2 regions of the Rhizobium sp. LEGMi-198b genome follow, and region 1 is predicted to be linked to the other one. Evidence: predicted binding sites of a transcription regulator. Region 1 holds the regulator's gene; the other holds the start of a gene.
What was found. Region 1 encodes HrcA, which represses chaperone genes, less so after heat shock. Its sites were predicted from a motif close to GTTAGCACTCNCNNNNNGNGAGTGCTAAC; they were not measured.
Positions count from the first base shown of each region.

Region 2: the regulator HrcA is predicted to act here: its motif matches at 5,472-5,500, upstream of groES (co-chaperone GroES).

Region 1 is NZ_JBSYVH010000001.1:1,070,200-1,085,994, forward strand. Features, by position in the region: gene ACXHXG_RS05200 (class I SAM-dependent methyltransferase) at 1-216, opposite strand, end outside; gene ACXHXG_RS05205 (SRPBCC family protein) at 332-784, shown strand; gene ACXHXG_RS05210 (GNAT family N-acetyltransferase) at 819-1,277, shown strand; gene ACXHXG_RS05215 (LapA family protein) at 1,269-1,601, opposite strand; gene ACXHXG_RS05220 (integration host factor subunit beta) at 1,758-2,063, opposite strand; gene sppA (signal peptide peptidase SppA) at 2,091-3,047, opposite strand; gene lptC (LPS export ABC transporter periplasmic protein LptC) at 3,377-4,063, shown strand; gene ACXHXG_RS05235 (LptA/OstA family protein) at 4,060-4,722, shown strand; gene lptB (LPS export ABC transporter ATP-binding protein) at 4,760-5,548, shown strand; gene rpoN (RNA polymerase factor sigma-54) at 5,743-7,302, shown strand; gene hpf (ribosome hibernation-promoting factor, HPF/YfiA family) at 7,552-8,127, shown strand; gene ptsN (PTS IIA-like nitrogen regulatory protein PtsN) at 8,216-8,680, shown strand; gene grpE (nucleotide exchange factor GrpE) at 8,766-9,407, opposite strand; gene ACXHXG_RS05265 (GFA family protein) at 9,629-10,063, shown strand; gene hrcA (heat-inducible transcriptional repressor HrcA) at 10,111-11,199, opposite strand; gene rph (ribonuclease PH) at 11,371-12,087, shown strand; gene ACXHXG_RS05280 (VOC family protein) at 12,107-12,520, shown strand; gene rdgB (RdgB/HAM1 family non-canonical purine NTP pyrophosphatase) at 12,532-13,176, shown strand; gene hemW (radical SAM family heme chaperone HemW) at 13,211-14,389, shown strand; gene ACXHXG_RS05295 (DMT family transporter) at 14,407-15,330, opposite strand; gene gcvA (transcriptional regulator GcvA) at 15,487-15,795, shown strand, end outside.
Region 2 is NZ_JBSYVH010000008.1:294,703-310,497, reverse strand. Features, by position in the region: gene ACXHXG_RS27090 (DUF763 domain-containing protein) at 50-1,333, shown strand; gene ACXHXG_RS27085 (hypothetical protein) at 1,413-1,625, shown strand; gene ACXHXG_RS27080 (NADP-dependent oxidoreductase) at 1,738-2,676, shown strand; gene ACXHXG_RS27075 (GFA family protein) at 2,775-3,167, opposite strand; gene ACXHXG_RS27070 (hypothetical protein) at 3,422-3,613, shown strand; gene ACXHXG_RS27065 (esterase family protein) at 3,710-4,438, opposite strand; gene ACXHXG_RS27060 (acetylxylan esterase) at 4,435-5,394, opposite strand; gene groES (co-chaperone GroES) at 5,642-5,956, shown strand; gene groL (chaperonin GroEL) at 6,012-7,640, shown strand; gene ACXHXG_RS27045 (hypothetical protein) at 7,797-7,970, opposite strand; gene ACXHXG_RS27040 (cytochrome C oxidase subunit IV family protein) at 8,141-8,473, opposite strand; gene ACXHXG_RS27035 (heme-copper oxidase subunit III family protein) at 8,484-9,206, opposite strand; gene ACXHXG_RS27030 (cytochrome c oxidase subunit 3) at 9,219-9,926, opposite strand; gene ACXHXG_RS27025 (cytochrome c oxidase subunit I) at 9,923-11,701, opposite strand; gene ACXHXG_RS27020 (cytochrome c oxidase subunit II) at 11,757-12,572, opposite strand; gene ACXHXG_RS27015 (c-type cytochrome) at 12,806-13,192, opposite strand; gene ACXHXG_RS27010 (DUF2189 domain-containing protein) at 13,296-14,111, opposite strand; gene ACXHXG_RS27005 (ester cyclase) at 14,871-15,320, shown strand; gene ada (bifunctional DNA-binding transcriptional regulator/O6-methylguanine-DNA methyltransferase Ada) at 15,451-15,795, shown strand, end outside.

The DNA.
Region 1 (15,795 bases):
TTCGGACGCGACCGCGACAGGCGCCGCGCCGCGGGATTCCGACACTCGCTCACCGCTGTCGCGCGCGGCCGGAGCAGACCGCGGGCCGTTATCGCGTGCGGGCTTTGCCGGTGGCTTGCCGGTCTTGAGGGGCGCGTCGCGCCTGGCATCCCTTTGGGGCTTTGCGCCGGGGCCGCCCGCGGCTTTCGAACCGGGCCGGCGTTCCTTCTGTTTCACCATGCTTGTCTCAAAATTGATATGTGCGTGCAAATAGCATCTGGCCGCCACTTGGCAAAGCGCTTTCCGATCTGCGATTATCCCCGGATGAAATGCCAGATCGGGAGGGTTGCGCATGGATATGACCGGTGAAGAACGGATTGCCGCGCCGCGGGACGTCGTGTGGGCCGCGCTGAACGACCCCGATATTCTCAAGCAATGCATTCCCGGCTGCCAAAGCCTGGAGAAGATTTCGCCGACAGAACTGACGGCAACGGTGAAATTGAAGATCGGCCCGGTCTCCGCCACATTCAACGGTGAAGTGACGCTCTCCAACATCAATGCACCGGAGAGCTATACGATCTTCGGCGAAGGAAAGGGCGGCATTGCCGGCTTTGCCAAGGGTGGGGCCGATGTCACTCTGAAAGAGGAAAGCGGCGAGACGATCCTGCATTATGAGGCCAAGGCCCAGGTCGGCGGCAAGATCGCCCAGCTCGGCTCGCGGCTGGTCGATTCCAGTGCGAAGAAACTGGCGCAGCAATTCTTCGCCGATTTCACGGCGGCCCTCAACGGCCAGGCCAGCGCCTGATTGCGATCGTCATCCGACCCGCCATAGACTGCTCATGACGTCAAAATCAGATCTTTGGACCATCCGGCCGGCACGCGAGCGGGATACGGACATTCTCGCCGATATCTATCTGCGCGTCCGTCGCATGACGTTTCTCTGGGTCGACCCCGGCAAATTCCATAGCGAAGATTTCGCCATTCACACGAAAGGTGAGCGCGTCTTCGTCTGCGAGGATCGGAACGGCAGCATCGCCGGCTTCATGGCGCTATGGGAACCGGATGATTTCATCCATATGCTCTACATCCTGCCTGCATTCCAGGGCCGGGGCGCCGGCAAGGCGCTACTTGCCGCCCTGCCGGAATGGCCGAAGCGGCACTACCGGCTGAAATGCCTGGTGAAAAACACGCGCGCCATCGCCTTTTATCGCGGCCTTGGTTTTGCGATCATTGGCGACGGCTCATCGCCGGAGGGTGATTACAAGGATATGCAGTTCGGTGGCGACCAGTCACTTTGACGGAAGTTGGCCGGCGATCTGTTCGGCGCGGTTGCGGTGCTTGTCGGCTTCCGCCTGCCAGCGCACGGCTTCGCGCGACTGACTCCGGGCAAGCTTGCGGTGTTTGCCCTGATTGAACCAGGTGACAGCCGCGCCGACCAACATGCCGATAATCAGGGCCACAAACAGCAGCACGAACAGCGGCGCGCTCAGCGACAGCACCTGATCCTCAGGCCTGAACGGATTGAGCGCAAGCGTGACGGACTGCCGGTTGGCGACGCAGAAGATGATGAGGATGATGCCGAGCGGCAGCAATATCAGCAGGTTCATGATCTTCTTGGCCATTGCGAACGCTCCTTTGTCCAGGCGCATCCGTGCCATGCACTCCTATCGCCTATAGCCGCAGAATAAGAAAGACCGGGCCGAGTTCAAGTGCCACCCGGTCACGGCACAATCATGTCCACCAGGAACATTCGCGAAGAGTATTGGTCAAAACGACGATTAATTGTCGTCTTCTTCATCACCGGCGCCAGGATTCAGGCGCTCCCGTAGCTCCTTGCCCGTCTTGAAAAAGGGAACCCATTTTTCCTCGACGAACACCGTATCGCCCGTGCGCGGGTTACGACCGGAGCGCGAGGGCCGGTTCTTGACGGAGAAAGCGCCGAAGCCGCGAAGCTCAACGCGGTTTCCCGCAGCGAGCGCATCGGTGATCTCGTCGAGGACAGCATTGACGATATTTTCGACGTCCCGGTGGTAAAGATGTGGGTTACGTGCCGCAACAATCTGCACCAATTCCGACTTGATCACGGTTGGCCCCCTTAAATCATTGATTTATCAATTGGCTGCACCCTGCCAAACAGAAAGCAGGCCGTCAAGAAACAACTTCTCTGTCATAATTTTCTGGAGATCCTCTCCCTTCACAAAATCATCATAACCGAGACGATTTAGCAACCAGGAAGCGGCGCTCGGCCAAAAGAAGGATGAGGTTTTGTCCTGTGCCTTCCAATCGATGATCGGCAAGTCCTTTTTGACCTTGCGCGTGTCGAGATAGGCGCGGATTTCGTCCTCGCCGCCGAGGGTGTCGACCAGCTTGTTCTGCAATGCCTGCCGGCCGGTGAAGATGCTGCCGTCCGCAAGCTTCAACACGTCCTCGCGCGGCAATTTTCGGCGGTCGGCGACGAGATCGACGAACCAGCCATAGCTGTCCATGACCATGCTGCGGATCATAGCCTTGGCCTCTTCGCTCGCCGGATGGAATGGCGACGGCTCGGCCTTCAGCGGCGCCGACTTGATCTCGTCCAGCGAGAGGCCGAGCTTGTCGAGCAGGTCTTTCGCCTGCGGATACTGAAAGATGACGCCGATCGAACCGGTGATCGAGGTGTCGCCGGCGACAATATCATCACCCGCCGTGGCGATCATATAGCCTGCAGACGCCGCAACGGTGCGGATATCGGAAACCACAGGCTTCTTCGCGGCAACGGCACGAATGGCCTTGAAGATGCGTTCGCCGCCATAGGTCGTGCCGCCGGTCGAAGAAATCGAGACGATCAGCGCCTTGACCTGATCACTGTCCTGGATCTTCTTCAGCCGCTCCAAAAGCTCGGTGTCATCCTGGATAAGCCCGGAAATCTTGACCCGGGCGATCTGCGGCCCGCGTATGGCGGGCAAATCGCCCGCAGCGAAACTATAAAGCGCAAAGCCGAGCGCCACCAGGAGAAGGACGGCGACGACGCGCCAGAAGCCGAGCTTGCGGCGCAATTGCCGCCGATCTGCGATTGCAGAACTGTCCATGACGCCTTATCTCTCCCCTTGTCATAAATTGGATACACAACGAACCGGATAGACCAACACCATGAAACGGGCATAATCCTTCGCGAAAATCCATCTCGATTTTCGAGATTGTGCTCCAGGCTTTCCATGCGGCGTTTCGTCAGATAGGGCGATGACCGATCGGACGAAACCGCTGCGTATTATATTTTTTTGCTAAAATTGCTTGTTGCAGAAAAAAATCCATATTGGCAAGCCAATGCAATAATGCGAAACGATCTGCCAGGCTTGTTGGCACAGTCTGTGCATGACTCGAACGTGTTTTTCCGGATCAGAGAAGACGGACCTGTTGCATGCTCAATACTATCGAGACCTCCGGCCAGGCGATCGGCTCCGAGCTAGAAAGAAACGCGTATAAGGACGCGATCTTTCATTCCGCGCGCGTGAGAAGACTGAAAATCCTGCTTCCCTTGGCTGCGTTCATCGTCTCGCTGATCTTCATCGCGGTTTCGGTCGTGCGCGCATATCTGCCGGAGAGTATTCAGATCGAAGGCGCGAGGATCGAGGACGGCAAGGTCGTGATGGAGCGCCCTGCCATTGCCGGCCGCAACAAGGACGGTATCAACTACTCCATGCTCGCCGAGAAGGCGCTGCAGGACATTAAGAATCCCAATATGATCACCCTCAAGACCATCAAGGCCTCCATGCCGGTCAACAACCAGGTGATCGCGCATGTGACGGCTCAAAGCGCGGATTTCGACCGCCAGGCCGACACGCTGCAGCTCACCGCACCCTTTACCATTCTGATGGACAACGGTTTGCGCGCCGAATTCAAAACAGCTTTCCTTGACGTGAAGAAGGGTGACCTCTCCAGCCAGGACCAGGTTGCAATCTACAGAGGAGGCATGTCGGTTGTTGCACAGTCGCTCAAGATGACGGATAAGGGGAGCGTAATCGTATTCGACGGGCAGGTTCAGATGCATATCGAACCAGCCACACTCCATAATTCAGCTAGCGACCAACAGCCGGGCGGTTCATGACAAACGATTGGCGTCATTCTCTTTTCAACTCTGGCCTGCGCAAGGCCGGCCTCTTCTGCGCCTTCAGCGCACTTGCGATTTTTGCGGCGACGGAAGTCGGCGCCCAGGCAACGACAAGCAACATGCCCGGCCTGAAGCTTTCCAAGGATCAGCCGATCCAGATCGAAAGCGACAAGCTGGAAATCCACGACGCGGAAAGCCAGGCAGTGTTCACCGGCAACGTCAAGGTCGTCCAGGGCACCACGACGATGCAGGCCGGCAAGATGACGGTCTTCTACAAGAAGAAGCAGCCTGCCGACGCCAATGCCAAGCCGGCAACGGAAAATCCGGTCGCAAACGCCGCCAAGCAGCAAAACCAGTCGCTGGTCTCGGGTGACGCCGACATCGACCACATTCTGGTCACCGACAAGGTCTATCTCGTGTCCGGCACACAGACGGCGACGGCGGATGACGGCTCTTTCGACATGGCCAACCAGCTTGCCATTCTCAAAGGCCAGAAGGTCGTACTGACCGACGGGCCGAACGTGTTCACCGGCTGTCAACTCACCGTGCATATGGCCACGGGTGAAGCGCAACTGGATGCCTGCGGGGGCCGCGTCCAGATTCAGCTCGATCCGAAATCGCAGCAAGTGCAGCAGCAACAGCAAAAAAAGAACTGATCCCGGTCTTCTCGTGACGATATCGACCACACCCACCTTGCCCGGCGCGTCCGGATCGAGCACTGCGGCATCCAGCACGGCGGCCGGAGACAAAGCGCGTTATCAGGGCACCCTGATCGCGCGCGGCCTCACCAAGACCTACCGCACGCGGCGCGTCGTCAACGGCGTTTCGCTGGTCGTGCGGCGCGGCGAGGCCGTCGGCCTGCTTGGACCGAACGGTGCCGGCAAGACGACATGCTTCTACATGATCACCGGGCTGGTGCCGGTCGATGAAGGCACGATCGAGATCGACGGCAACAACGTCACCTCGATGCCGATGTATCGCCGCGCTCGCCTTGGCGTCGGCTATCTGCCGCAGGAAGCCTCGATCTTCCGTGGCCTGACGGTGGAAGAAAACATCCGCGCCGTTCTCGAAGTTCATGAGAAGGACAAGAAGAAGCGGGAGCGCAAGATCGACGAGTTGCTGGAGGAATTCCACATCCGCAATCTGCGCACGGTGCCGGCGATCGCCCTCTCCGGCGGTGAGCGGCGGCGCCTGGAAATTGCCCGCGCACTGGCAACCGACCCGACCTTCATGCTGCTCGACGAGCCCTTTGCCGGCGTCGACCCGATCTCGGTCGCCGACATTCAGAATCTCGTGCACCACCTGACGGCGCGCGGCATCGGCGTGCTGATCACCGACCACAACGTCCGTGAGACGCTCGGCCTGATCGATCGCGCCTATATCATCCATGCCGGCGAAGTGCTGACCCATGGCAGGGCCAATGACATCGTCAGCAATCCGGAAGTGCGCAAACTCTATCTCGGCGACAATTTCAGCCTTTAAACAGCTTAGGTTGAACCGGGGCGCTTCTATGCCTTACCACAGGGCGTAGCGCTCCGGAAATTCACCATCCCATCACGGTTCCGCTTGACCAAACCCAATAAAAAAGCAATTTTTGGGCCAGTTGGAATTTTGCGGATTTTTTTGAGCGAAGAACGCAGATTCCCGAAGAGATCAAGGGGAGTCTCGCGTCCGCCATGGCATTATCGGCCAATCTTTTTCTGCGCCAAAGCCAAAGCCTGGTGATGACACCGCAACTGATGCAATCCATCCAGTTGCTGCAGATGACGCATTTTGAACTCACCCAATTCATCGCCCAGGAAGTCGAGAAGAATCCGCTGCTCGAATTTACGTCAAATGACGAGGATATAGGCAGCAGCGGTGATCGCGAGGCGAAGGACGATAGGTTCGACGCGGCGGAGGAAAGCCAGGGCGATGACGGTTTCGACCGCAACAGCGGCGATCTTGCCAGCGACTGGTACGAGAGCGAAAATACCGGCCATGCCGACCGGCTGAGCGACGAGCTCGATACCAATTTCAGCAACGTCTTTCCCGACGACGGCAGCCCGCAGCGCGCGGATGCGCCGGAACTGCTCAGCCAGTGGAAGTCGATGCCCGGCGGCGAAGCCGGTGAAAGCTACGATCTCGACGATTTCGTCGCCGGCCAAGTTTCCCTGCGCGACCACCTGAACGAACAGATCCCCTTTTCCCTGCCCAGCATGGCCGACCGGCTGATCGCGCAGTACCTCGTCGATCAGCTCGACGATGCCGGCTATCTGCAGGCCGATTTGAGCGAAGCCGCGGAGCGCCTCGGCGCCACCGTTCCGGACGTCGAGCGCGTGCTCGGCACATTGCAGTTGCTCGACCCTCCCGGCGTCTTTGCCCGTTCTCTCAGCGAATGCCTGGCGATCCAGCTTCGCCAGAAGGATCGTTTCGATCCGGCCATGGAACGGCTGATCCAGAACCTCGAGCTTCTCGCCCGGCGCGATTTCGCGACGTTGAAACGGCTCTGCGGCGTCGATGAAGAAGATCTGCTCGACATGATGGCGGAGATTCGCCAGTTGAACCCGAAACCGGGCAGCGGCTTCGAGACTGGCATATCCGAGGCCATCATGCCCGATATCGTGGTGCGCCCGGCCTCCGACGGAAGCTGGCTGGTGGAGCTCAATCCCGATACGCTGCCGCGCGTCCTGGTCAGCCAGTCCTATTTCGCCTCCGTCTCCAAGACGAGCCAGGATCACGCCTTCCTTTCGGAATGCCTGCAGAATGCCAATTGGCTGACGCGCAGCCTCGATCAGCGTGCCAAGACGATCATGAAGGTCGCGAGCGAGATCGTCCGGCAGCAGGATGCCTTCCTCGTGCACGGCGTCGACCATTTGCGACCGCTCAATCTGAAGACCGTGGCGGATGCCATCAAGATGCATGAATCGACCGTCAGCCGCGTGACCTCGAACAAATACATGCTGACGCCGCGCGGCCTGTTCGAGCTAAAATATTTCTTCACCGTCTCGATCAGTGCCGTCGAGGGTGGCGACAGCCATTCGGCCGAGGCGGTGCGTCACAAGATCCGTGTGCTGATCTCGCATGAGAGCCCGGACGCGGTGCTCTCCGATGACGATATCGTCGATACGCTAAAGAAGGGCGGCATCGAGCTTGCTCGCCGTACGGTTGCAAAATACCGCGAGGCGATGAACATCCCCTCCTCGGTACAGCGCCGCCGGGAGAAGCGTGCACTGGCAAAAGTCGCCAGCTTCTAGCAATTGCCCAGGCTCAACCGCAGACTGCGAATCCGCTAACGGATCCTTAAGATTCAGTTGACTTTCCGATGTGGCGGAGCTAGAAGCCCGCCGCAATCGTTGCAGGACATCACTGCCATGAACTTATCCCCACCATCCCCAGGGCGCCTGACAAACGCAATTTGTCTTTGACTGCGTGAAGTGCTTGGATGAGCTTGAGGCTTGGCGTAAACTGGCGCGCCCAATAACCGCTACAAGAAGGGAAACTCCATGAGTGTGCGTGTCTCCGGGAAACATATGGAAATTGGTGACTCCTTCCGCCAACGGATTGAAGACCAGATCGGTATGGCCGTTACGAAATACTTCGACGGGGGGTATTCGGGCCAAGTGACGGTACAGAAATCCAGTTCCCGCTTCGCAGCCGATTGCAAGCTTCATCTCGACAGTGGCGTCGTCCTGCACGCCGCCGGAGAGGCGATGGACCCGCAATTGGCCTTCGACGCGGCGTCCGAGCGCATCGAAAAGCGCCTGCGCCGCTACAAACGCAAGCTCAAGGATCACCAGGCCGGCAACCACACGAATGGCCTCGCCGAAGTCGCCTATACCGTTATGGACGGTGTTCCGGACGACGAGGATGAAATCCCTGCCGATTTCGCGCCGGCGATCGTCGCCGAAAGCACGAAACAACTGAAGACCATGTCCGTCGCGACCGCCGTGATGGCGCTCGACATGACCGACGAGCCGTTGCTGCTTTTCCGCAGCCCCGGCAAGGAACATCTGAATATCGTTTACCGTCGTCAGGACGGCAACATTGGCTGGATCGACGCAGCCAATATCAAGGGCTGAGAAAAGAAGATGAGCGACGGCCCCGCGCAGTGTCTGCCGGCCGCCGCTCCTCCGTCATCGGATCTCTGCCACACGAAGGATAAAGAGAATGGCATTGGCAGATTTGCTGCACCAAGATGCGATCATCCCCGCCTTGAGGGCAAATTCCAAAAAACAACTGCTTCAGGAGCTGGCAGCCAAAGCCTCCAAAATAACCGGACTGCCCGAGCGCGAGATTTTCGACGTCGTGCTGCAGCGGGAGCGTCTGGGCTCCACCGGCGTCGGCAACGGCATCGCCATTCCGCACGGCAAGCTCACCAGCATCAAATCCATCATCGGTATTTTTGCGCGCCTGGAAGCCCCCGTCGATTTTGAGGCGCTGGACGACCAGCCCGTCGACTTGGTCTTCCTACTGCTTGCCCCCGAGGGTGCCGGCGCCGACCATCTGAAAGCGCTGTCGCGCATTGCCCGCGTGCTGCGCGACCAGGATCTCGTCGCCAAGCTGCGCGCCACCGAATCCGCCTCGGCGATCTACGCCTTCCTCAACGAGGAGCAGGCGTCCAACGCTGCCTGAGGACCGACTCGAATTTAAACGCGGATAAAAGAAGAGCCGGATGACCTCGTCATCCGGCTCTTCTTTTTTACAGACGACTTAAAGATCAGGCGTCTTTTTCATCGAACGGGCTGTTGGCGCCCGGCTCGGAAATTTCGGCAACCTTCGGGCCGCCCTTGGCGACGCCGACCATAGCTGGGCGCAGAACGCGCTCGCCGATGACGAAGCCGGCCTGCACCACCTGCACGACCGTATTGTTCGGCACTTCGGTGTTCGGCACCTCGAACATCGCCTGATGGAAGTTCGGATCGAACTTCTGGCCGACCGGCTCGATCTGGCGGACACCGTGGCGCTCCAAAGCCGACAGCATGGAGCGCTCGGTCATCTCCACGCCTTCGATCAGCGTCTTCAGGCCGGCATCGGCTTCGGCGAGGGCTTCCGCCGGAATGGCTTCCAGCGTGCGGCGCAGATTATCCGACACGGCAAGCATGTCGCGGGCGAAGCTGGCAACGGAATAGGACTTGGCGTCCTTGACGTCACGCTCGGTGCGACGGCGCAAATTGTCCATCTCGGCGGCAAGGCGCAGATAGCGGTCGCGCAGATCGCTATTTTCGGCCCTAAGCAGCTCGACCGGATCCGGCTGCGAAGGCTGGGCCGCATCCGCAGTTTCCGCAGCCTCCTGCGCAAAGCCCGCGGGATTATCAGTCGCCGTGGCGTCAGGTCCGGTTTTCGTTGTTTCGTCGGTCATGACGGTCTCCGAATTGCTTTGTCTTTTTGATGTGCCCGATATCGAGGTTTGGCCGGAAAAAATCAAGGCTTTGTCGTGAAGAACAGGCATTTCCCGGCAATCCGGTCATATTTGCCCGGATACCAATCGGGTGAGAGAGCCTCCCCCGTTGGGGCTTCTACTATCGAAGACCCTTTCCCGGTATAGTCTGGGCCGTTTCAACACGACATGAGGTATCGTCCATGTCCAGCAGCAAGTCCCATTCGGGTAAATGTTTCTGCGGCGCAGTGGAAATCACGGTCAGTGGTGAGCCGGCGGCAATGGGTTATTGCCATTGCGACTCCTGCCGGGAGTGGTCGGCGGGGCCGGTCAACGCCTTTTCGCTCTGGCCGCCGGAAGCCGTGCATGTCACCAAGGGCGCCGACCACATCGGCAGCTACCAGCGAAGCGAAAAGAGCGTGCGCAAATGGTGCAAGATTTGTGGCGGGCATCTGTTGACCGAACATCCTTTATGGGGCGTGACCGATGTCTACGCCGCCATCATTCCAACCCTCGATTTTCAGCCGATGCTTCATGTCAACTATGAAAACACCGTGCTGCACCTAAGGGACGGCCTGCCGAAGCAGAAGGACATGCCGGCGGAGATGGGCGGATCAGGAACCCTGCTACCGGATTAAACGCTCTTTGCGCGTTCGAATGGGCGCCCGCTCTCCAGAGGCTTTCGTCAGATTCCTGGCCGCGACAGCCTGGAAATCAATTGGGCGGTATAGTCCACCATCGGCACGATGCGGGCATAGTTCAGCCGTGTCGGGCCGATGACGCCGACGGCGCCGACGATGCGGTCGTCGTCATCGCGATAGGGCGCGACGATCAGCGAGGAGCCGGAGAGCGAGAAGAGCTTGTTTTCCGAGCCGATGAAGATGCGTACGCCCGGCCCGCTTTCGGCGAGATTCAGAATCTCGATCAGGCTGTCCTTCTTTTCGAGATCGTCGAACAGCAGGCGTAGCCGGTCCAGATCTTCAGCCCCGCCCACTTCGGCCAGCAGATTGGCGCGGCCGCGCACGATGAGCTGCGTCGGCTTGCCGTCATCCCCGTCGCCGGACCAGACGGCGATCCCGCGTTCGACGAGCTCGTGCGACAGAATATCGAGCTCCTGGCGCACACTCTCCTTCAACGTCTGCAATTGACGGCGCAGCTCCGGCAAAGTCTGGCCGGTCATGTGAGCGTTGAGGAAATTCGCCGCTTCCGTGAGCTGCGAGGACGTAACGCCGGCCGGCAATTCGATGATGCGGTTCTCCACCTGATCGTGGTCGCCGACGAGCACGGCGAGCGCCTTGGTCGGCTCCAGGCGGATGAATTCGACATGCTTCAGCACCGGATCGCTCTTCGAGGTGATCACCAAGCCGGCGCCGCGCGAAATACCAGAAAGCATGCGGCTCGCCTCGGTCATGACCGATTCCATCGGCTGATCGCGATTGCTGCCGCGCACTTGGCGTTCGATGGTAGCGCGGTCTTCCGCGGAGAGATCGCCGACCTGCATGAAGGCATCGACGAAGAAGCGCAGGCCGAGCTGCGTCGGCAGGCGACCGGCGCTGATATGCGGCGAATAGATCAGCCCCAGCTCTTCCAGATCGCTCATGACATTGCGCACGGAGGCCGGCGACAGGGACATGGGCAGCAAGCGCGAAAGATTGCGCGAGCCGAGCGGTTCGCCATTCTCAAGATAACCTTCGACGATACGGCGGAAGATTTCCTTCGAGCGTTCGTCCAGCGCTGCAATGGCATCCGAAACCGACGATGTCGTGAACCCCATTTCGCTGTCAAACCCGTTCTGTTGAGCCTTAGTCAAAATATAATCATTCAGTTAGCAATGGCAAAAGGGAAAAATGTCAAGGCCATCACAACAAGGCCCTTGCGCCTGCTTTTCCTTTGCAAAAGCCGCCTGTGGATCGTAGAAGCGGTCAATAACGTTCAGGAGAGTAGAATGCGGCCTTCAGGCAGAAAAACCGACCAGATGCGCAAGGTGTCGTTCGAGCGCAATTTTTCCAAGCATGCGGAAGGCTCGTGCCTGGTCAAATTCGGCGACACGCATGTGCTCTGCACGGCGAGCCTGGAAGAAAAGACGCCGCCATGGCTGCGCAACAGCGGCAAGGGCTGGATCACGGCCGAATACGGCATGCTGCCGCGCGCCACGGGCGAACGCATGAAGCGCGAAGCCGCTGCCGGCAAGCAGGGCGGCCGCACGCAGGAGATCCAGCGTCTGATCGGCCGGTCGCTGCGCGCCATCGTCGACCTGCAGGCGCTTGGCGAGCGCCAGATCACGATCGACTGCGACGTCATCCAGGCCGATGGCGGCACCCGCACGGCCTCGATCACCGGTGCCTGGATCGCGCTCTACGATTGCCTGAAGTGGATGGAAAGCCGCAATATGATCAAGACCGACCGTGTCCTGAAGGATCATATCGCTGCGGTTTCCTGCGGCATCTTTGCCGGCCAGCCGGTGATCGACCTCGACTACCTCGAGGATTCATCCGCCGAGACCGATGCCAATTTCGTCATGACTGGCGCCGGCGGCATCGTCGAGATCCAGGGTACGGCCGAAGGCACGCCCTTCAGCGAAGAAGAATTCACATCCCTGATGCATCTCGCCAAGAACGGCATCGCCGAACTGGTGGAGCTGCAGAAGCAGGCGATAGCCTGACCGAAGAGGCGGTCAACCGATGAACCCGTTGATGGAAGGCGTTCTGGAAACCGCTCTTTATGCGGACGATCTCGATGCAGCCGAGGCCTTCTATGGCGGCGTTCTCGGACTGCAGAAGATTTCGCGCGGCGGCAACCGTCATGTCTTTTATCGCTGCGGGCCGGGCGTGCTGCTCATCTTCAACAGTCATGAGACAGTGAAGCCGCCGGAATCGAGTTCCTTGCCGGTGCCGCCGCACGGCACGAAGGGCCACGGCCACGCCTGCTTCCGGGTCGGCGGCAACGATATCGAAGCGATGGCGCAGAAACTGAAGGCTGCCGGCGTCGCCATCGAAGCCGATTTTAACTGGCCGAATGGCGGCCGCTCGATCTATTTCCGCGATCCGGCCGGCAACAGCCTGGAATGCGCCGAACCCCGCATCTGGGGGCTATGACAGGACAGGATATGCGCAAGCTCGATACCAAGACTATCGTCGTCGCCAGCCACAATGCCGGCAAGATCCGTGAAATCCAGGATTTGATCGGCCCGTTCGGCTTTACAGCCAAGTCGGCCGCCGATCTCAATTTCATCGAGCCGGACGAGACGGGCACGACCTTCGAGGAAAACGCGACGATCAAGGCGCTGGCCTCGGCGCAAGCTTCCGGTCTGCCGGCGCTATCGGACGATTCCGGCCTGGTCATCGATGCGCTTGACGGCAATCCCGGCGTCTATACCGCCAACTGGGCGGAAACACCGGATGGTACTCGCGATTTCGCCATGGCGATGCGGAAGGTCGAGAGCGCGCTCGAAGAGGCCGGTGCCGCTTCGCCGGAGAGCCGTACGGCGCGCTTCGTAAGCGTGCTTTGCCTCGCCTGGCCGGACGGGCACACCGAGCTCTTTCGCGGCGAAGTCGAAGGCCGCGTCGTCTGGCCGCCGCGCGGCACGCAGGGCTTCGGCTATGATCCGGTGTTCCAGCCCGAGAATTACGACGCGACCTTCGGCGAGATGAGCGCCGAGCAGAAGCATGGCTGGAAGCCAGGTGAACCCCAAGCCCTTTCGCATCGGGCCCGTGCCTTCAAAATCTTCGTTGAAACCTGCCTGGAGGCATAAGCTCAAGCCCGTGGACACTCTGGAATCGCAAAATATGACGCGTGAGGCGCCGTTGCTGCCCGATACCGGTGAACCCGGTTTCGGCGTTTATGTGCATTGGCCCTTCTGCGCCGCCAAATGCCCCTATTGCGATTTCAACAGCCATGTCCGCCACCAGCCGGTCGACCAGGAGCGTTTCGCCGCCGCCTTCTTGAAGGAGATGGCGTCGATGCGGGCGATCAGTGGCCCGAAGACGGTGACCAGTGTCTTCCTTGGCGGCGGCACGCCTTCGCTGATGAAGCCGGAGACGGTTGCCACGATTCTCGATGGCATTTCCAGATATTGGCACATGCCTGCCGGGATCGAGATCACCATGGAGGCCAATCCGTCCAGTGTCGAAGCCGAGCGTTTCCGCGGCTATCGCGCCGCCGGCGTCAACCGCGTGTCGATGGGCGTGCAGGCGCTGAACGATCGCGATCTGAAATTCTTAGGGCGACTGCATGACGTCGCCGATGCGTTGAAGGCGATCAAGCTGGCACGTGAGATCTTCCCGCGCATGTCCTTCGATCTCATTTATGCCCGCCCGAACCAGACCGTCGAGGAATGGGAGCGCGAGCTGAAGGAGGCGATCTCCTATGCCGTCGATCACCTCTCGCTCTATCAATTGACCATCGAGGAAGGCACGCCCTTTTTTGGGCTGCACAAGGCGGGCAAATTGATCGTGCCGGATGGCGACCAATCGGCGATGCTCTACGAGGCGACGCAGGAGATCACCGAGCGCGAGGGCATGCCGGCCTATGAGGTCTCCAACCACGCCCGCCCCGGCGCGGAGAGCCGCCACAACCTCACCTACTGGCGTTATGGCGACTATGCTGGCATCGGCCCCGGCGCCCACGGCCGGCTGTCCCACGGCCCCAAGAAATTGGCAACGTCCACCGAGCGGAAGCCGGAAAGCTGGCTGGAGCTGGTCGAGCGCGACGGCCACGGCATGGTCGAACAGGAAATGCTCGGCTTCGACGAACAGGCCGACGAGTTGCTGCTGATGGGCCTGCGCCTGAAAGAAGGTATCGACCTCGTGCGCTGGCAACAGCTCTCCGGCAGGGAGCCCGACGCGAAACGCGAGCAGCTCTTGCTGGAGCACGGCTTCATCGAACGCCTCGGCAATTCCCGCCTGCGCTGCACGCCGGCGGGCATGCTGATCCTCGATTCCGTGGTTGCGGATCTGGCGTGCTGAGACGGTAATCGTCTTTCCTACTCCGCCGCCACGTTTTTCCTCGTGAAAGCGAATAACCGTCCATCGATCGCCGCAAGGCCGGCGGCGATCATCGCCATGCCGATAAAGTGCTTCGGCTGCAATTGCTCGCCGAGGATCAGCGCACCGAGCAGGATGGCGCTGACGGGAATGAGGAAGGTGACCAGCATCAGGTTGGTGGCGCCTGCCGTCGCCAGGATGCGGAAGAACAAGACATAGGCGATCGCGGTCGAGAGGATCGCGAGGCCGGCCAGCGCCATCCAGGTTTCCGCCGAAGGCATGCCGAGCGCCCACGGGTGATCGACGAAAAGGGCAAACGGCAGCAGCAGGATCGTGGAGGCCGTCACCTGTCCGGCCGCGGGGATGATAGGAGCAAGCCCCATGCGGCGGAAGCGGCGGCCGTAAATGCCGGCGAGAGAATAGGAGAAGGCGGCGCCCAGCACGGAGAGCTGCGCCAGCACGTTCGAACCGAGGCTGCTCAGCACCGACGGGCCGACCATCAGCGCCACGCCGGCAAAACCGACGACAACGCCGATCAGGCGATTGCCGGTCATCTTCTCATCCGTCGTCAGAAAATGCGCCACGATGACGGCGAAAAGCGGGGTCGTCGCATTGAGGATGGAGGCCAGACCGCTGGCAATATGCGTCTGGCCCCAGACGATCAGCAGGAAAGGAATGGCATTGTTGAGGACACCCATGCCGAAGAAGGCGGCCCAGGCCTGCCGGTCGCGCGGCATCACCTGCCCGGTCATCCGGACGATGACATGCAAGGCGATCGCCGCCAGGGCGACGCGCGCTGCGACGATGGTAAAGAGCGGCAGTTCGTGTACCAGGATGCCGTTGAACAGAAACGAGCCGCCCCAGAGGATCGACAATCCGAACAGCATGGCCCATTCCGCCGCGCCCATTGATTTCTGCGCCATGGCGATATCTCCTGTTTTCCAGTCTATTAGTTTGGCTCGATGGCGGCGGGGATGCACTTTCTTGTCAACCATCGATATTGATGGAATAATCTCGCGATTATAGGGCTCTTGCAAACGAGTCTTTTTCGCAAAATTGTTTAGCTGAACTCAATCGTCATGGATCAATTGCCTTCCCTTTCGGCGCTGCGCGCCTTCGAAGCCTCGGCGCGGCATCTGAGCATGACGATTGCAGCCAGGGAGCTGCATGTGACCCCCGGTGCGGTCAGCCTGCAGGTACGCGATCTCGAAACCGCGCTCGGTGTGCGGCTTTTCGACCGCCGTGCGCGGGGCCTCACCTTGACGGCTGACGGTGCGGATTATTTCGCGACGCTGCGCACCGCCTTCCGCCTGGTGCGAGAAGCGACGGCGGCGCTGACAATGCGGGCGCGGGACACGGTGCTGACCGTCACCTGCACTGCCGGCTTT
Region 2 (15,795 bases), on a different contig from region 1:
CCGGTCGTCGGTATTACATTGCGTCGATCTGAGACGGAGTGCGATGAACTTGGCGCAAAGAGCTGGCAACGCTGATCTTCCCCTGCATGGTGGGCGGGTGCCGAAATGGCTTGGCGACCGGATGACGCGCCTGGGCGCCGTGATTACCGAGGCGGTGGTCCAACATTATGGGCGCGACGAACTGCTGCGGCGGCTCGCCAGCCCTTTCTGGTTCCAGTCCTTCGGCGCCGTCATGGGCATGGACTGGCATTCCTCCGGCATTACCACCAGCGTTCTCGGCGCGCTGAAACGCGGTCTGACACCGCTCTCCGGCGAACTTGGAATTCACGTCTGCGGCGGCCGCGGCGCTCAGTCGCGCAAGACGCCGGACGAACTTGCGGCCATCGGCAATCGTGTCGGCATCGACGGTGCAGCACTCGCGTCGACAAGCCGACTTATCGCCAAGGTGGATAGCGCTGCACTTCAGGATGGGTTCGATCTCTATCTGCACGGTTTCATCGTGACGGACGACGGCAAATGGGTCGTCGTCCAGCAGGGCATGAACGGCGATCGACGGCAGGCGCGGCGGTATCATTGGCTGTCCGAAGGGCTGACGAGCTTTCTCGATTCCCCGCATGCGGCCATCGAGGGTAGAGATCAGGGGCGGATCGTCAATCTTGCCGATCGGCGCGCCGATCGGTCGCGAGCAGGTCAGCTCGATCTGCTGTCATCGTTAGGCCCGGACAGGATCGTGCGCGAAGTCGCCGCGCTGGAAGGAGAGCCGAAGGCAGTTGCCAAAAATCCCACGCAACCCATGTTGCCACATCTGATTATGCCGGCCCATCACGATGTTCGCGAAACCGATGTGAACATGCGGCGCCTGCACGGGAACCTGGCGGCAGCCGCCGATCGCGGGCCGGTGGATTTCGAGAGCTTGCTGCTGACGCCCGGCGTCGGCGCCAGAACGGTCAAGGCACTGGCAATGGTTGCCGAGGTCGTGCATGGCGCTCCCTATCGCTTCTCCGATCCCGCCCGCTTTTCGCTGGCGCATGGCGGCAAGGATCGCCACCCGTTCCCAGTTCCGTTGAAAGTCTACGACGAGACCATCAAAGTGATGAAATCGGCGGTGCGGAAAGGGCGGCTCGGCCGTGACGAGGAGCTACAGGCGCTGAAGCGCCTGGACGATCAGTCCCGCATGCTGGAGCGATATGTCACTGGTCCCGACCTCAAGGAGATCGTTGCCGGCGAATTCGACAGGTCCGCTTTTTACGGGGGACGCAGCGTCTTCGGCTGGGAGCCTCCCGCCCATCCCGAAGACGAGACGGAAAGGCGCCGGCAGCCTTCAAAAGGCTGACAAGGGGCTTCCGCGCCAAAGGGAACATAATCCCTGCTCGATTGTTGACGTTCATATGATCGGCGCAAGGAGCAGGACGATGATGACGAATGCTGCAAAAGAACTGGCGACGGAATATTTGCGGTTGGGCGGCCATCGTTTGCTGGTGATGGACGACAACATCCTATCGACGAATTGCTGGGAGCCGGACACGCCTGAGGCGGAGAGCTTCTGGAGCGAGCGCATCGAGACGCTGAGCCTCAGACGCCGCAATGAGGTGCTGTCCTTCCTGCCGTCAATCAACGCCGTCTGATCCAGGCCGGCCATCGGCAATCTCTGAAACGCGCAGTGTCCGCACAGCGCCAGCGAAAGACGATTGTGGCCGACCGGCGGGATCTCATTCTCAAACCGTGAGGAGAGAAACGATGAGCGTCATGAAAGCTGTGCGCATCCACGCATTCGGCGGTCCGGAAGTCCTTCGCCTCGAGGAAATCGAACGTCCTGAGCCTAAGATCGACGAAATCCTGATCCGGGTCGAAGCGGCCAGCGTCAATCCTGTCGACTGGAAGATGCGCGAAGGAAACTATCCGGCTGTCCAGGAAGAGGATTTGCCCTACGTGCTCGGCCGAGACGTCTGCGGAACGGTCGAGAAGATGGGGGACGGGGTCGCTGCATTTCGGCCAGGCGACGCGGTCTACGCCTTTCTCAATCCGAGGCACGGCGGCTATGAACAATTCGTCATCGCCAGGCCGGAAGAAATAGCGCCGAAACCGCGATTGATGAACCCGGTGCAGGCTGCCGCAATTCCGCTGGCGGGCATCACTGCATGGCAGGGCCTGTTCGATCATGGCGAGCTCCAGGCCGGCCAGCGTGTCCTCATCCATGGCGGTGCGGGCGGCGTCGGCCATTTGGCGATTCAATTTGCAAAGGCAAAAGGCGCCTGGGTCGCGACGACGGTTTCCAGCGCCGACATGGATTTCGCGCGCTCCCTCGGGGCCGATCAGGTCATCGATTATAAGAGCGAGCGGTTCGAGGACGCGATAGAGCCCGTGGACATGGTGTTTGATCTGATCGCTGGCGAAACCCAGGATCGGTCGTTCGGTGTGGTAAAGCCGGGTGGAATCCTCGTTTCGACGCTGACCCAGCCCGACAAGAACCGTGCCAGCGAGCTCGGGATACGCGCCGTTCGCTATACGGCGCAGCCGAACGGCGCGCAGCTTGCCGAAATCAGCCGCCTGATCGAAGAGGGAAAGGTGCGCGTGGAGGTTCGCCGCGTCTATGCGCTCGAACAGGCCCGCGCGGCGCAAGAGGCAATTCAAAACGAACATAATCGCGGCAAAATCGTCTTGCGGGTCGAGCATTGAGGCACGCCTCATCGGTGAGACGCGCCTAACCTGCGTGTTTACCCAATGCCCCAATCTTATGGAGATTCGTGCATTTTCGATATGCGCGGCAGTTCGTCTTAAAGTTTGGTCTGATCGGCTAGCCGGTCTTGGTCATATTGCTCCGCTCCCGGCAGAGGCTTCAGCCAGCTTTCGCGCCGCTTTACCCAAAGTTCGTAGGTCGGAACCATGTCGGTCGGCGCGATATCGAGGCTTCCGAGCTTGATCTCGGCTTCGACGTCGTCAATCGCAAAAACATGCGATCCACATTGAGGGCAGAACCTCCGCCCTTCGTAGACGGCTGTCTCGCCCGTCGTCGAGAAAGCTTCAGCCTTCCATATTCCGAAAAACGTAAAGGCCGAGCCGCTTTCCTGTCGGCAGTCGGTGCAATGGCAGATGCCGACGCGGTTCGGCTCGCCGCTGACGGAATAGCGCACCCTTCCGCAGCGGCATGCTCCATGTCGCAAAGTCATTTCAAAAGCCTCCGTTCGCTTTTTTTTGGCCAGGACAACATGAGCGCAACCTGACACCTCATGTGAACGGGAAACACGCGACATTGGCGAAATGTTCCCGGTATCGACAACCGACGCCGACGACGCAGCCCCATGGCAAAAATTGACCGATCACCCAAATTGATTAACGAACGTAGTTAATTTTTTAATAATTTTGTGTTTACTCATGGAACTAAGCGCGGGGCTAGCCGTTTCCGCGCCGCACCGGAGGAAACATGATGAATTTCAAAATCGTCACCGCTCAGTCCGAAGTGGAAACCGAAGACACCGGAACCTATCCGGATGGCATGATGGAACACGATCGTATCGACTTTTCCTCAAGTCGCGAGAAGCGTAACCGCAGATCTCACGAGCGCGATTACGGTGCCAGCAAAAAGCTTGCGCCTATTCCGGTCGGCTTGGTGTAAGCCGGCCGTTCGGTGATACCTGGATCGCTTCGGGACCACATCTCGCGGCGATAAAGCCTCCGCGGGTCTAGCTTCGGCCGCTGCTCTGGCCGGTCGTCAAATGTACAGCGCCGCCATTTTACGCCAGGCACCGGCCCGATGGGCACGCCCGCCCCAGACATACAGTTGATGTCCGACCTGTTTGTCGACGAGAAGCCGGCTCAGGTTGCGGTTGTTGTCGAGGAAGGGATCGGCGTCCCCGATGGTGAGGACGATGTCGATCTGGCGCAGCCTTTCAAGCTGCCACTCGCAGGCAAGCCCTGGAAGGAAGTGCATCGGCGTGTGAAAATAGATATCGTCGTCGTAGTAACCCTCGAAGAGATCGCCAAAGGATTCGACCTTCATCGTCAGATCGTAACGGCCTGAAAAGGCAACCAGCTTGCGAAAGAGGTGAGGGTGGCGAAAGACGAGGCTGGCGGCCTGGAAAGCGCCGAGGCTGCAGCCGTGTACGATGGTGCAGTCATGAGGGTTTTTCTGCGCCATCAGCGGCAGAACTTCGTTCAGAATATATTCCTCGAACGCGGCATGCCGGCGAATGCGCTCGGCCGGATGGTGCCGGGATCCGTAAAAGGTCTCGGTGGCGAGACCCTCGATACAGTAGAGCTGCAGATGACCGGCCTGCAATTTGTCGGCAAGGCTGGCAACGACGCCAAGCTGCTCGTACTCCCAGAAACGCCCGTCCCTCGTCGGAAACATCAATACCTTGGCGCCGGCGTGGCCGAACACCAATAGCTCCATCTCTCGATGCAGGCGCTGGCTGTACCAGCGCAGGTATTCCCGATTCATGGCACCTTGAAAAATCGTCGGACTTTTTCATGAAGGAGCGCATTCTGCTCGCTGCTGCCAACATAATCGAAATGGCCAGCGTCGAGGATGAAGATTTCGTTAAATTTTGCCAACGAATTCGCGACAGCGAATTGGCAAGGCGGAGCCACCGCCGGATCGAAGAGTGCCGGAGCGACGAGCATCGGAACCTTGATGCGGGCAGCCGCGCTCGCCGCATCGAACAGGCGCAAGGTCTCAAGCACGCTTTCGTGCTTCTTCTGGTATGCCTGGACGGATTGGGCGCTGCCGATTGTCGGCAAGGTCATCCACAGCGACCGGTGCCCGAAGGTCGGGACCACGAGATGCCCGCGATCGATCCGGGTATCGAAAGGGATCGCCAGCGCCCCGATACCGCCGCCGAAGCTGATGCCGCTATAGCCGATATGCCCCGCCAGCCAGGGATAAAGGGCAACAAGCGTCGAGACGGCAAGCCACAGATCGTCGACGCAGCCGCCGATAATGTAGGAATCCGGCTTTTCGATACCGTAGAGAACATGCCCGCCGGGATCGTTCGGAATCGGCGGATGAGCGCTGAGGGACAGCCCGCGAAAGCAGGGGAATAATACGGCCGTATCTTTCACCGGCAAATCGAGGTCGGGCAGATCTCGCCCGCCATAGCCGTGCCCGACGACGAGGCCGCGCCGCACCGGCCCATCACGGGGAAGAAGCAGCCAGCCGCCGATCTGAAACGCGCCGGTCGATGTGTAGGTCATGTCGAGAACATGCCAGTCGGGATGTTCGATTTTGCTGCGAAGGAGTTTCGGCTGAGGATCGACCGCAGTCGCGCGCCGATACCGCTCGCTCCAAAAATCGTCGAAACCCGGCGCCGCCTCCGGCGGTTCGATCGCGAGGAGCTGTTTAAGCTTCATGCCATAGGTTGGATCGAAGGCGAAAGGATGTGTCGTTGGAACGCTCATGTGATGCTTGTCCCGTGAAAGAATGGGCGAAGCAAGGCCGGAACGTTCGCAATACTGACAAAACCTCTTTCGATCACATTAGCAGTCGAAGATATAGAGTGCTAAAATCTTGCTCGTCTCCTTGAAAACGCAATTTCCGGAGCCAGATCAAATTTCACCGGAAGCTGGAGGGCTTCGGCACCTATCCGGACGGTTGTCCGGCCCGGTCAAGGGGCATTGATCATCATTGTTTGCCATGGAGGAGAACATGACGTTCCGACCGCTTCACGATCGCATTCTCGTTCGCCGCGTCGAGTCTGAAGAAAAGACCAAGGGCGGCATCATCATCCCCGACACCGCCAAGGAGAAGCCGCAGGAAGGCGAAGTCATTGCCGTCGGTCCCGGGGCTCGCAATGAGGCCGGTCAGATCCAGCCGCTCGATGTCAAGGCGGGAGACCGCATCCTGTTCGGAAAATGGTCCGGCACGGAGATCAAGATCGACAATGAAGACCTGCTGATCATGAAGGAAAGCGACGTTTTAGGTATCATTGATGTCCAAGCGGCAGACCAGAGGGCCGCCTAAGCCGTTTTCTTTCAAGCATTAGTCAAAACTGTGCCGCCTATGGAGGAGTAAAAAAATGGCTGCCAAAGAAGTCAAATTTCACACCGATGCTCGTGAACGCATGATGAAGGGGGTGGATATTCTCGCCAATGCGGTCAAGGTGACGCTCGGTCCGAAGGGTCGTAACGTCGTCATCGACAAGTCCTTCGGCGCCCCGCGCATCACCAAGGATGGTGTCACCGTCGCCAAGGAAGTCGAACTGGAAGACAAGTTCGAAAACATGGGCGCCCAGATGCTGCGAGAAGTCGCCTCCAGAACAAGCGATATCGCCGGCGACGGCACGACGACCGCAACCGTTCTCGCCCAGGCCATCGTTCGCGAAGGCGCCAAGGCGGTCGCCTCAGGGATGAACCCGATGGACCTGAAGCGCGGTATCGACCTTGCCGTCGACGCCGTCGTCAAGGAACTGAAGACCAACGCCCGCAAGATATCCAACAATTCCGAGATCGTTCAGGTCGGCACCATCTCAGCCAATGGCGACCCGGAAATCGGACGCTATCTCGCCCAAGCGATGGAAAAGGTCGGCAACGAAGGCGTCATCACCGTAGAAGAAGCCAAGACTGCGGAAACCGAACTCGAGGTCGTTGAAGGCATGCAGTTCGACCGCGGCTACCTCAGCCCCTACTTCGTGACCAACCCGGAAAAGATGCGGGTGGAGTTGGAAGATCCTTATATCCTGATCCACGAGAAGAAGCTCTCCAATCTTCAAGCCATGCTGCCGATCCTGGAGGCTGTGGTGCAATCCAGCAACCCGCTTCTGATCATTGCCGAGGATGTCGAAGGCGAAGCGCTTGCGACGCTCGTCGTCAACAAGCTGCGCGGCGGCCTGAAGATCGCCGCCGTCAAGGCTCCTGGCTTCGGCGATCGCCGCAAGGCCATGCTGGAAGACATTGCCATCCTGACGGGCGGCACGGTCATTTCCGAGGATCTCGGCATCAAGCTGGAAAGCGTCACGCTGAATATGCTCGGCCGTTCCAAGAAGGTGATGATCGAAAAGGAGAACACCACCATCATCGATGGAGCCGGAGCGAAGAGCGAGATCGATGGGCGTGTCACGCAGATCCGTGCCCAGATCGAAGAAACTACCTCCGACTACGACCGCGAAAAGCTGCAGGAACGCCTTGCCAAGCTCGCCGGCGGCGTCGCCGTCATCCGCGTTGGCGGCTCGACCGAAATCGAGGTGAGGGAAAAGAAGGATCGCGTCGACGACGCTTTGCATGCGACACGCGCCGCCGTTGAGGAAGGTATCCTGCCAGGTGGTGGCGTGGCGCTGCTGCGCGCCGTCAAATCGCTCGACGGGCTGAAGGCAGAAAATGACGACCAGCGCGTCGGTGTCGAGATCGTCCGCCGCGCAATCGAAGCGCCTGTCCGCCAGATTGCCGAGAACTCCGGCGCTGAGGGCTCGATCATCGTCGGCAAGCTGCGCGAAAATGCCGATTTCTCGTTCGGCTGGAACGCTCAGACCAACGAATATGGCGACCTCTACGCCATGGGCGTGATCGACCCAGCCAAGGTGGTGCGCACGGCGCTGCAGGATGCAGCCTCCATTGCGGGGCTATTGGTGACGACAGAAGCGATGATCGCAGAGAAGCCGAAGAAGGACTCCGCACCGGCCTTGCCCCCCGGCGCCGGAATGGACTTCTGAGAATTCCGAGGTGGCTCGCCCGCTCGGGCGGGCCATCGTCGCGGAGATTGACGAAGACGCTCGGACAACCGTTTGGCTCTGTCCGGGACTTTGTATGCCTATGCTCTTGGCGCCTCGGGGAGGTTGGGCGCTATGCTGGTCTGACTTACAATGGAACTAGTTGCTTCCATCGTTCTTGCGCGCTTTGGCGCTGTCATTGCTGGATGACGAGATTGTCTTGCCGTCAGGCTGCTGACCAAAATAGGTTCCGCCTAGATGGCCACCGGCGCTGGTGTTTTTTACTTGTCGTTCGGCTCGCTTCTGGAGCTTGTGAACGTCGCTTTTGCTCATTTTTTGTCTCCATTGTTCAAGTCGTACATTGGAACAACTGAGACAGACGGGATGGGTTCCCCAGATTTTCGAGATCGAAATCTTCAAAAGGTCTTGCGAGGAAGGGCGGGAACCGGCAAGTCCGCTTCTCGCTACCGGCTCTATTATCGGCAATATGGCAGCTTCATCCCCTATTGGCCGGCGCCGAAAAAGGCGAGCCGGTTAAGCGCCGTATAGTGCGATTCCGATACCATCAGAGCGACGAAGACAAGCACCAGGACCGGCGGAACCAGGATGGCGTAGATCAACGCCAGCCGTTCCCACGCCATGTGCATGAAGACAGCGACGATCAGCCCCGCCTTCAGGATCATGAACAGCAGGATCAGAAACCATCGGAAATAGCCCTGAATGCCGAGATAGTCGACGAGATAGGAGAAGGTGCTGAGGACGAAAAGCAGTCCCCAGACCACCATGTAGAGCCTGATTGGATGCTGCTGTCCGGAATGTGCCTGCGTCTGTGCCATGATGCCATCCTCACCACAGATAGAAGAATGCAAAGATGAAGACCCAGACCAGATCGACGAAGTGCCAATAAAGCCCCATGATCTCGACGATTTCATAATGGCCCTTGCGGCTGGTGAAAAACCCGCGTCTTCCTTGATCGAAATCTCCCCGCCATACCTTGCGTGCCATGATCAGGAGAAAAAGGACGCCGATCGAGACATGGGTGCCGTGAAAGCCGGTGATCATGAAAAAGGACGAACCGAACTGCGCCGCACCCCATGGGTTTCCCCAGGGGCGGACGCCCTCCGTAATCAGTTTGGTCCATTCGAATGCCTGCATTCCGACGAATGTCGCGCCAAGGGCTGCCGTCACCAGCATCAGCACAGCCGTCTTGCGGCGATCATGGCGGTATCCGAAGTTGACGGCCATGGCCATCGTGCCGCTGCTGCTGATGAGGACGAAGGTCATGATTGCGATCAGGATCAGCGGGATTTCCTGGCCGCCGATCTTGAGCGCGAAAACCTCGCTGGGATTGGGCCAGGGGACGTTGGTCGACATGCGCGCCGTCATGTAGGCCAGCAAAAAACACCCAAAAATGAAGGTGTCGCTCAGGAGGAAGATCCACATCATCGCCTTGCCCCAGGAGACGTTCTTGAACGCCCGCTGGTCCGATGACAGATCGGCCGCGACGCCGCGCAATCCCGCTGGTCGCAGAAGTGGATCGTGTACCGGTCTTTCTATGGATTCGGTCATCGTCGAAGCTCCTCAGGTGACCAATTGACGGCAGAGATCGGCGAAACTGTTTGCCCAGCCGGCGAAGAGCGCAAAAAGAACCAGCCAGACAACGAGCATGAAATGCCAGTAGATGGCGCAGAGATCCACGCTCAGGCGGATTCTCGCCGGCGCGCGGTTGGCGGCTTGGGCGCGGATTGTCGTCCGTCCGAGCACGAAAAGGCCGCCTAGAATGTGCAGGCCGTGCAGCCCGGTGATCATGTAGAAGAAACTGTTCGATGGGTTGTCCGCAAGGAAGTAGCCGGCCGCAACCAATTGCCGCCATGCCAGAAGCTGCCCGGCAAGGAAGAGCACAGCCAGCACGAACGCCACGGCTAGCGCCGTGTTCAGCATCTCGCTGCGCCCAAGACGGGCTTCGGTTTTTGCCCATTGCAGTGCGACGCTGCTGGCGGCAAGCGCGGCGGTATTCACCCAAAGCAGCCGAGGGATCGGGATGCTCCACCAATCGGAGCCGCTGAGGCGTGTAAGATAGGCACTGATGAGGAGCGTGAACAAGGCGCCGACGACGGCGAGAAAGATGCCGAGGCCGACTTTCGCCGCTGTCGCCGGCGATCCCCGCATCTCCGGCGCATCGCCTGCCAAACCCGTCTCCAACCAGGGCTTCGAGGTCAGCCGCTGCCGCGCCATCCACCACGCGATGATGCCGAAAAGCCCAGCCATGAAGATGAGAATGGCGCTCATGACGGCGCCCTTTCGGGCAATCTGCTCGGCGCCGGCTGGTTCTGCGGCAGGAAGTCCTGATCCGCGCCGGGGACGCTGTAGTCATACGGCCAGCGGTAGACGATCGGCAGCTCCTTGCCCCAATTTCCGTGCGCAGGCGGCGTCTGCGGCGTCTGCCATTCCAATGTCGTTGCCCGCCACGGATTGCCGCCCGCCTGCCGGCCCCAGCGAAGGCTCCAGGCGAGATTGAACAGGAACAGAAGCTGAGCAGCGCCGACGATCAGTGCGGCGACGGTGATGAACATGTTCAGCGTATGCGCCGACGGCGGAATGAAGGCCGTTTCGCCCAGTTCGTAATAGCGGCGCGGCACGCCCATCAGGCCGAGATAGTGCATCGGGAAAAAGATCGCATAGGCGCCGAGGAAGGTGATCCAGAAGTGGATATGGCCCATCGTCACGTTCAGCATGCGCCCGGTGATTTTCGGATACCAATGATGGATTGCGCCAAAGATCACCAGGATCGGCGCGACCCCCATCACCATATGGAAATGGGCAACGACGAACATGGTGTCGGACAGCGGCACGTCGACGACGACATTGCCGAGAAAGAGGCCGGTCAGCCCGCCATTGATGAATGTGACGATAAAGGCCAGGGCAAACAGCATCGGCAATGTCAGATGGATATCGCCGCGCCAGAGGGTCAGCACCCAGTTATAGACCTTGATTGCCGTCGGAATGGCGATGATCAAGGTTGTGGTCGCGAAAAAGAACCCGAAGTTCGGATTCATTCCGCTGACATACATATGATGCGCCCATACGATAAAGCTCAGCGCGGCAATGATGACGATCGCCCAGACCATCATCCTGTAGCCGAAGATGTTCTTGCGCGCATGAGTGCTGATCAGATCCGAGACGATGCCGAAGGCTGGCAGCGCGACGATATAGACTTCGGGGTGACCGAAGAACCAGAAGAGATGCTGGAACAGGATGGGGCTGCCGCCCGCTTGCTGCAACTGCTGGCCCATCTCGACGATGGCGGGCATGAAGAAGCTCGTACCGAGCAAGCGGTCGAACAGCATCATGACGGCGGCGACGAAAAGCGCCGGGAAGGCGAGCAGCGCCATCACGGTTGCGGTGAATATGCCCCATACCGTCAGGGGCATCCGCATCAGTGTCATGCCGCGGGTGCGTCCCTGCAGCACGGTGACGACATAGTTCAGCCCGCCCATGGTAAAGCCGATGATGAAGAGGATCAGCGACGAGAGCATCAGGATGATGCCCCAGTCACGCCCTCCAGGCGTACCCGATAGAAGAGCCTGTGGCGGATACAACGTCCAGCCGGCGCCGGTCGGCCCGCCGGGCGCGAAGAAACCGACGACCAGCACGATGACCGCAAGCAGATAGAGCCAGTAGCTCAGCATGTTCGCGTATGGAAACACCATATCGCGGGCGCCGAGCATCAATGGGATCAGATAGTTGCCGAATCCACCGAGGAACAGCGCCGTCAGCAGGTAGATCACCATGATCATGCCGTGCATGGTGATGAACTGATAATAATGCTCCGCGTCGATGAAGGAGAAATAGCCGGGAAAGCCGAGCTGCAGGCGCATCAGCCAGGATAGCACGAGCGCCACCATGCCGATCGAAATGGCGGTCAGGGAATACTGAATGGCGATGATCTTGGCATCCTGACTGAAGACATATCTCGTCCACCAGCTTTTCGGATGATAAAGCTCTACATCCTCGACTTCAGCGGGCTGGATGACCTGCTCGGTGCCGGACCCAATATCGACCATATTCCATCCTCCCTATTCCTTCGACGCGGCCTTCCTCCTCAAGTGCCGATGGCACTTACTTGGCCGCCGACTTTTCCACGGACGCTAGCGATTTCGCGAAAGTCGGCTGCTGCTGCAGCCAGGCTTGATAAGCGGTATCGGTATCGACGACGACCGTGCCGCGCATCTGCGGATGACCGACGCCGCATAATTCCGCGCAAAGAACTTCGAAGGTTCCCGTCCGTGTTGGTGTGAACCAGTAATAGGTCACCGTGCCGGGGATCATGTCCATCTTGGCCCGGAATTCCGGTACGTAGAAATCGTGCAGAACGTCGATCGAACGCAGAAGCATCTTGACCGGCTTGCCGGCGGGGATATGCAGCTCGCCACCTTCGACGATGACGTCGTCCAGTCCCGCGGGATCGCTCTTGTTCAAGCCGAGCGGGTTGTCCGGGGTCACATCGCGCGTGTTCGCCCGCCCGAGCTTTCCGTCCGCGCCCGGCAGCCGGAAACTCCATTGCCATTGCTGACTGACGACTTCGACTTCGCTGGCGTCGGGCGGCACCGTGACGAACTGTTTCCACACGAACAAGCCCGGCGCGAGCATTGCCGCTACGCCGATTGCCGTTCCGGCGGCGAGCCACCATTCCAACCGCTTGTTTTCGGGCTGGTATGCCGCCCGGTTTCCGGCGCGGTGCCTGAAGCGGAGCACGCAATAGGCGATGAACAACACGACGACCGTGAAAACCACGCCGGTGATCCAGAACGTGATGACGATCGTGTTGTCGATATAGCTCCAATTGGACGCGATCGGCGTCCACCACCAAGGGCTCAGCAGATGGAACCCGATCGATCCCACCACCAGCAGAACGAGAATCAATACGACAGCCATCGTCTCCTCCCTGACCCGGCCGCGAACGTTTCCACAATCTCATCGCGAAACGTTTTAGTATTATCTCATGAACAAATCACCCGGGCAATTGCGGCAAAGGTAGTGGTTGATCCAGCCGAACCGCACGCAGCATACCCACGCCGCGGACTGGAAGGGGACGTGCCATATTGAACCGAACTTCCGCCGATCCGACCGGCGACGCAGAAAACAGCTCGTCCATATCAGGCATCTCGCTATTTGGAGTATTGCTTCAGATAGGCGATCAGATTGGTAATCTCGGTATCGTCCTTCAGGCCGACGAAGGTCATTTTCGTGCCCTTCACCTTCGCCTGGGGGGCGTGCAAATAGTCGCGGAGCGTCGTCTCGCTCCACACCAGGCCGCCCTTGCCCGCCTCCTGCATGGCCGGCGAATAGGCGAAATTCGGGTGTGTTCCGGCCGTCCTGCCGAACAGGCCGTTCAGCGACGGGCCGACCTTGTTCTGATCCGTTTCGGCTACATGGCAGATGGCGCATTTCTTGAAGACGGTGGCGCCTGCCGTGGCATCACCCTCCTGCGCGAGGGCATCAAATGAAAAAGAAACGGCGAAAAGCAGACAGATCGGAAGAAAGCGGTAAGACATGGCAATCCTCATTCTCTTCATCGCTATCCCAACCAAGGCGACTGACATGTGGCAGCTCGCAACGGCTTGGAGGATGATGCCGGAGTAAATTTCCTTTGCGAATTCAAGGCGTGCGGTTCGGGTAGGCGGGGGCAATCAATTTTCGATACAGGTGCCAGGTCGAATGCCCGAGGATAGGCATGACGACTGCAAGGCCGGCAAAGATCGGGATGGTGCCGACGACGAGCAATGCCGCGACGATCAATCCCCAAAGGGCGACCGGTCCTGGATTGGCAAGGGTTGCGCGTATGCTTGCGTCGATGGCTGCAACGGCGCCGATATCCCGGTCCAGCAGCAACGGGAAGGTCACCACCGTCGTCGCCAAAACAATGATTGCGAAGATAAAACCGGCTAGGTTTCCCCACAGCATCAGCGAGAAACCGCGCGGGGTGGTCAGCACGTCAGACAGGAAGGTGGAGATCGAGGTCAGACCGGCCTCATCGAAGGTCATGGCGTAGATGAGCTGTGCGACGATCAGCCACGCGACGAAAAGCACGAGCAACATGAGGCCGACTGCAACGATGGACGGCAGCGCCGGCGAGTGGCGAACCTCCAAGGCATGATGCCAGGAACTATCCAGGCCCTGCTCACGGCGTCGACTGATCTCATAGAGACCGATGGCCGCGATCGGACCAATCAGCGCAAAGCCCGACATCAAGGGATAAAGCAGCGGCAGCAGGTCGGCACCGGAGCTCCACATGACCAGAAAGATGCCTGCTATCGGGTACATAAGACAGAGAAAAACATAATGGGATGGTTTCTCTCTGAAGTCATCAAGTCCCGACCTCAGTGCATCCATAAGGTCCGCGATACCAATCTTGCGGACCTCGGGGCGCGTAAATTCGCCCTTCGCACCGGCCATGACATGGAACGCCGCCATAGCAACTCTCCTCCTCCACCATGGTCCGGTTGGCGGTGCGAAGGCGCCCGGCAAATTTTTGCCGACACGTCAAACCGCAACCGGTAGTCTAGTTTTATCAAATCTAAATGCCTTTGTCGCCTATTCCTTAAATTAGATGTTCGTCATTTCTTGCGGCACCGGCGCGGCGACGATGCGTGCCGCTGCATGCGCCTAGTCAGGGGCGCAGATCGGTGCTGGAGCGGCAAACCCAAATGGCGCAATTCCGCTGGTCCCTCGATGGCACAGAACTTCGTTCGCCAAAACCGTTGCCAAGGCACACATCGGAATTGGCAACGGCGCGATCATAAAGCAGGGCACCGGAACCCCGCGCCGACGGATATTGCAGGATGACCGAGCGGTTTGCCTGAACGAAGGATTGAATTTCGGAACACGACCTTGAGGCCGTTTGCAGCCGCTGGATAGCGGATGCCGGAGAGGCTGCGAAGATCGCGAATGCGACAAGCACGGTGATTTGAGCTTTCATCTGCGTTCTCCCTCTGTAACAGGCGAACTTTCCCACCGATCCGGTCGGCCGGCACCCCGTTCCTTGCTTTCAAACTCAAGCATCTCTCTTTACGTGTCGTCTGTCATCATGCGCGGCCGTAAAGCACGCGTTGGACGGATTCGATTGCGGAGCAAGAACCGGAGTTTTGACGCTGGCGGATCGGCCTATCCCTTTGCTCAGGTCGTCGATCGAGATCGATGATCCCCAATGGATACATCAAAAAGGAACTTCACATGAGCAAAGAACAGGACAACAAGGCCATCGTCGCGCGCTGGTTCACCGAATTCTGGGGTGAGACCTGCAACCTGTCTGTAGTCGCTGACCTCGCCACACCGGACATGCTGTTGAAGTATTCGCTGCATGAGCCGCGTCGCGGCCATGAGGACATCAGGGATTTCATGACCGGTTTCCGCGCGGCATTCCCTGATCTCAATTTCTGGGGCACCGCCGACCTCATTGCCGAAGGCGACTATGTCGTCGGCCAGTGGGAGGGCGGCGGCACGCATACCGGTCCGGCGTTTTCCGACTTTCTGGTCGGATCGCTGCCGGCTGCGACTGGTCGCAAGATGCACTTCACCGGCACCACCATCCTGCGCATCGAGAATGGCAAGATCGCCGCGGAAATCGGCCTCGACGACGGTGTGACCGCGCTCACGCAGCTCGGCCTCATCAAGGCCGCCTGATGGCAGGTCGCCGCCCATCTTTCGGGCGGCGACCTTCGGATAATCCGCTCACGCAGGAATCGGGTGGCTGTGCGGCTCTTCCGCTGCCAAGAATGATGTTCTTACTCTGGATCGCACAGGGACGAACGACATGACCGTGATGCCCCGAAACCGGACAGCTTTTACACAAACGGCAGTGGCCGATGATCCGCGCTGGGCATGTATCGTCGCCCGCGACCGAACCGCCGATGGCCATCTCTGGTATTCGGTGGCAACGACCGGTGTCTATTGCCGGCCCTCCTGTCCATCGCGAACCGCAAACCCCAAGAACGTGCAACTGCATGATTCACTCCAGGCCGCCAAAGCGACGGGCTTTCGGCCCTGCAAGCGATGCAGGCCGGACGGTCTTTCCTCAGACGGAGAGAATACCACCATCATTGCGCGCGTTTGCCGATTGATCGAAGAGAGTGAGGAAGAACCGTCCTTGCACGAGCTC